One region of the Formosa haliotis genome, then DNA from elsewhere that is predicted to be linked to it. Evidence: riboswitches for the same ligand, from Rfam matches in the RefSeq annotation. Region 1 holds a riboswitch; the other holds the start of a gene.
The links. A riboswitch is a leader RNA that binds a small molecule or an ion and turns the genes downstream of it on or off. The one in region 1 is predicted to bind S-adenosylmethionine.
Positions count from the first base shown of each region.

Region 2: linked by a shared signal. The riboswitch ahead of A9D35_RS04310 (hypothetical protein) and the one ahead of A9D35_RS13750 (O-acetylhomoserine aminocarboxypropyltransferase/cysteine synthase family protein) in region 1 are both predicted to bind S-adenosylmethionine.

Region 1 is NZ_BDEL01000001.1:3,287,717-3,289,924, forward strand. It holds gene A9D35_RS13745 (hypothetical protein) at 1-540, shown strand, start outside; SAM riboswitch class I at 634-757, shown strand; gene A9D35_RS13750 (O-acetylhomoserine aminocarboxypropyltransferase/cysteine synthase family protein) at 877-2,160, shown strand.
Region 2 is NZ_BDEL01000001.1:1,024,051-1,026,258, forward strand. It holds gene A9D35_RS04305 (GNAT family N-acetyltransferase) at 57-572, opposite strand; gene A9D35_RS04310 (hypothetical protein) at 643-1,224, opposite strand; SAM-I-IV-variant riboswitch at 1,345-1,437, opposite strand; gene A9D35_RS04315 (ATP-grasp domain-containing protein) at 1,610-2,208, opposite strand, start outside.

The DNA.
Region 1 (2,208 bases):
GGGTTAAAGTTAATTCCTAAAATAGAAACAGATTTAAAGCGCTTTTCGAACAGAATAGACGAGCATCACACCATGATTTTCTATTATAAATTTGCGAGTTTATATTTTGGTGCCGGCGATAATAAAATGTGTATTGCTTATCTAGATAAAATTATTTCTAATAAAACCTTGTCTATGCGCGAGGATTTATTGTGCTTTTCAAGAGTACTAAATTTAGTGGCTCATTACGAGGCTGGTTTAGACTACCATATAGAAACTTTGTTAAGAAGTACCTATAAATTCTTGATTAAAATGAACGACATGCACGAAGTTCAAAAAGAAATGATAAAGTTTATTAAAGGCTTACAAGATGTGTATCCGCAGGACATTAAGAAAGCATTTTCTCAATTAAGAGACACTTTAAAAACCTACGAAAATCATCCGTTTGAAAGACGAGCATTCCTGTATTTAGATATTATTTCTTGGTTAGAAAGTAAAATTGAAAACAAACCTGTAGGACAAATAATTAGAGAAAAATATTTAGCAGAGAATAAGGGTTAGAACCACTTTTTTTGTAAATAAGTAGTAAATTATTTGGAAAATCAACTTTTCTAACTGAATATTTGCACTCACAAAGTTCAATACCATATTGAAATGTTATCAAGAAAGGTGGAGGGATTAGACCCGCTGAAACCTTAGCAACCCTTTAAATTATAAAGAAGGTGCTAAATTCTACTTGAATACCGATTCATTTATCGGCGATTTAGATAGATAACTAAACGAAATTGCATTCAGTAATTTTTATTATTTTCTTTTTAACATTTTTCTATTAAGTACGCCTCATCGGCGCATTTGACTTTTGGTTTTAATCCATTTATTAACTCAAAAGAAAGAAAAATGAGTACTCAAAAATTCGCAACTCAAGCGTTGCACGCAGGCCACGACGTAACTAAAAACGCAGGTACACGAGCCGTGCCAATTTACCAAACATCATCGTATGTGTTCGAAAACTCAGACCATGCAGCCAACTTATTTGCTTTGTCAGAACCAGGTTACATTTACACGCGACTTAACAACCCAACAAACGATGTGCTAGAACAACGTTTGGCAACTATCGAAGGTGGTTTAGCAGCAGTGGTTACGGCATCGGGAGCTTCGGCAATTACAACAGCATTATTAACTCTATTACGCGCAGGCGATCATATTGTCGCGTCTAGTAGTTTGTATGGCGGAACCTATAATTTACTAGCGGTAACTTTGCCAAGACATGGTGTTACTACAACATTTGTAGATCCTTCAGACGCTGAAAATTTTCAAGCAGCTATTCAAGACAATACTAGAGCTGTGTTTATCGAATCTTTAGGAAATCCGAAACTTGATGTTTTAGATATCGAAGCCATTGCTAAAGTTTCAAAAGCAAATAACATTCCTTTAATTGTAGATAATACGGTAGCTTCACCTGCCTTATTAAACCCTATAAAATATGGTGCTAATATTGTAATTCATTCCTTAACTAAATATATTAATGGTAACGGAACTAGTTTAGGAGGAGTCATTATCGATGCAGGAACTTTTAATTGGGCAAATGGAAAATTTCCTGAGTTTACAGAGCCTTCGGCGGGGTATCACGGTTTAGTGTATAGCGAGGTTTTAAAAGAAGCAGCATTTATTGCTAAAGTAAGAATTGAAGGGTTACGCGATTATGGAAGTGCCTTGAGTCCGTTTAATGCGTTTCAAATTATTCAAGGTTTAGAGACTTTAGAAATTAGAATTAAAAAACATAGTGAAAATGCTTTAGCATTAGCACAGTGGTTAGAAGGTTTAGACGAGATTGCTTGGGTAAATTATCCAGGTTTAGAAAGTAGTAAATATAAAACCTTAGCCGATAAATACCTTCCGAAAGGACAAAGCGGATTAGTAACTTTTGGACATAAAGGAGGTTTTGAGGCCGCTAAAATTATTCAGAATAACACCAAATTGTTCTCACTTTTAGCGAATATTGGCGATACTAAATCTTTAATTATTCATCCTTCTAGTACAACACATCAGCAGTTAGACGAAGCTGCCCAAAACGCTTCTGGAGTAACTACCGATTTAATTCGTTTGTCTGCAGGAATAGAGGATTTAGAAGATTTAAAAGCCGATTTAACACAGGCTTTTGCAGCCATTAAAAACGTCTAAATTTCTTTAATTTTCAGCCCTTTTAATTTGTAGCTTTTATATCTTGCA
Region 2 (2,208 bases), 2.3 Mb from region 1:
TTTTTAAAAATTATATTTAGTTTAGATGAATTAATTAGCCCTACCATCCCTAGAAATTAATATTTCAGGAACATGATATGATTAGGGTTTGAGCGCGTTTCCGATATTTTAAAATTATAGGCTCCGGCAATCTTAAACCCCATTTTGTTATAAAAATCTATCGCTCGTTGATTATTCACCCAAACAGCTAACCAAATCCCTTTCTGATGTTCATTTTTAGACAATTGTATATTATAATCAAATAATTTAGCACCTAATCCTTGACCGTAAAATGCGTTTAAAAGATAGAGTCGATCAAGTTTAGTAACATTCAATTCTGGGATATCTTTATTGGGTGTGCTCAGTTCTATTTTTGAAAATCCAGCCACTTCCTCATTACAATAAATAATATGATAATGTGCTTTCGTATTTTTAAACTCCTCCGCTATTTGCTGCGTATTATAAGTCTTAGTTATAAAACTATTTAAATCTTCTGCAGAAGCGCTAGTGCCGTGAGATTCTAAAAATGCCTGTCTACCAATTTCAGCAATTAATTCAGAATGCTCAACATTTGCTTTTATTATTTTAATCATAGCATTTAGGGAGACTAACTTTTTTATTCTCCGCGTACAAAATTAATAGATTCAGAGCATTTAATACCCACTATAATGGAAACATACTTTCATAAAGCTCGGGGTAATCTCGTTTTAAATTTTCACATAAGTCCGAATAAAAGGTATTCCATTCTTCTTCAATCATTTCATTACCTGCTTTACCCGTAGCTACCGATATTGCAACCCCACTTCTCCATGGTATTGGTATATTTAAATCCTTTTCAATATTCTTTCTGCGTATGGCTGTAGCTAGCATACCTACACCTGTTCCTCGTGCCGGTGGAACAGCCTCCTTTAGCTGTTTTACCACCGCTTCTTTTACAGATTCTGTTTGATTATAGGCTATATGCAATGTGCTTATTTTGTTTAGTTTATTATTTGAAATGGCTTCATTAATTGGTATTAACAACACCCATTTTGCCTGGGTTTGAACTAAGAAATCGCTTCTATTTTTATTTATTACATAGGTAGTACCGGTAAAATTTTTATCGGTATCAAAATATAATATCTGATAGTCTTTAGATTGTGAAAAATCGAATAGTGTATTCAATGTATAATGCGATTTGTAAAATAAATGGTAACCTTCGGCTAATCTGAGCTCGTGAATTTTAATTATGGTATCCTCTAACAAATTAAGAGACCCTTCTAATTTTTTGATTCTTGGTTACTAAAATGTAGTGTGATAATAGATGTCATACAAATAAGATTTAATTAATAAAATGTTATTTGTATTTCGAAAAAGCCATAGCGTTTTTAACGTTTATTTTGACTGAAAGTCCGTATTGTTTTACCACCGTGGTGTCTTCACTCGGTTGGTACCCATATAGGATTCGAAATACCTGATAAAGATATAAAATTTACTTGGCTTATCCTTAAAGGATAGGACAATATTTTGATTATTCTATTTAGGAAGGTTTATCTTGAATGGAAAGAAGTTTTCAGTATATAGTTGGTAGTTAATCATTAAACACGACTTGAGCCGTAATTATTACACTTTTTAAATGTTATACTTTTCTTTACTTATCACTAGCTTTCCATTTTAGGTTTAGAATATTACTCAATAAATCAAAATAATTCCATCCAATTTTTCTTGCAGAAAGCAAAGTTAGACTATCCTGATTTTTTCTATGAGGCCTTGAAGGTCCAGTCATATTCGGTTTCATGTTGAGATCGAATAAAAAGTATTTGCCTTGTTTATTAGCCCTACAATCTATTCGAATAGGAGCTTTTATTTCAATTAACTCTGCCGCTTTGATACAATGCTTATACACTTCCTGAATTTCATTGGTTAGAAGTTCGTCATCACTCAAAACTTCACTGTTCTCCATTACAGCAACAACCCCATTATAAGGAGCTATTCCGTTATTATGATTAAATCTTTTTACAGCTGGCAAACACCAAGGTCGGCTAAAAAATTCTTCGGTATTATTTATTATATAATTTCCTTTTGGCATCACTGTAATTGTAATTTCCTGTCCGTTTAAAAATGGCTCAACATAAGCCAAGTTACCAAATGTTCCCTCAGAAAATAATTTATTTAAACATGCTATGAGTTCATTTTGGCTATCAATTTTAGTCACGCCTTGACTTCCCCTTCCTCTAATGGGCTTTAAAA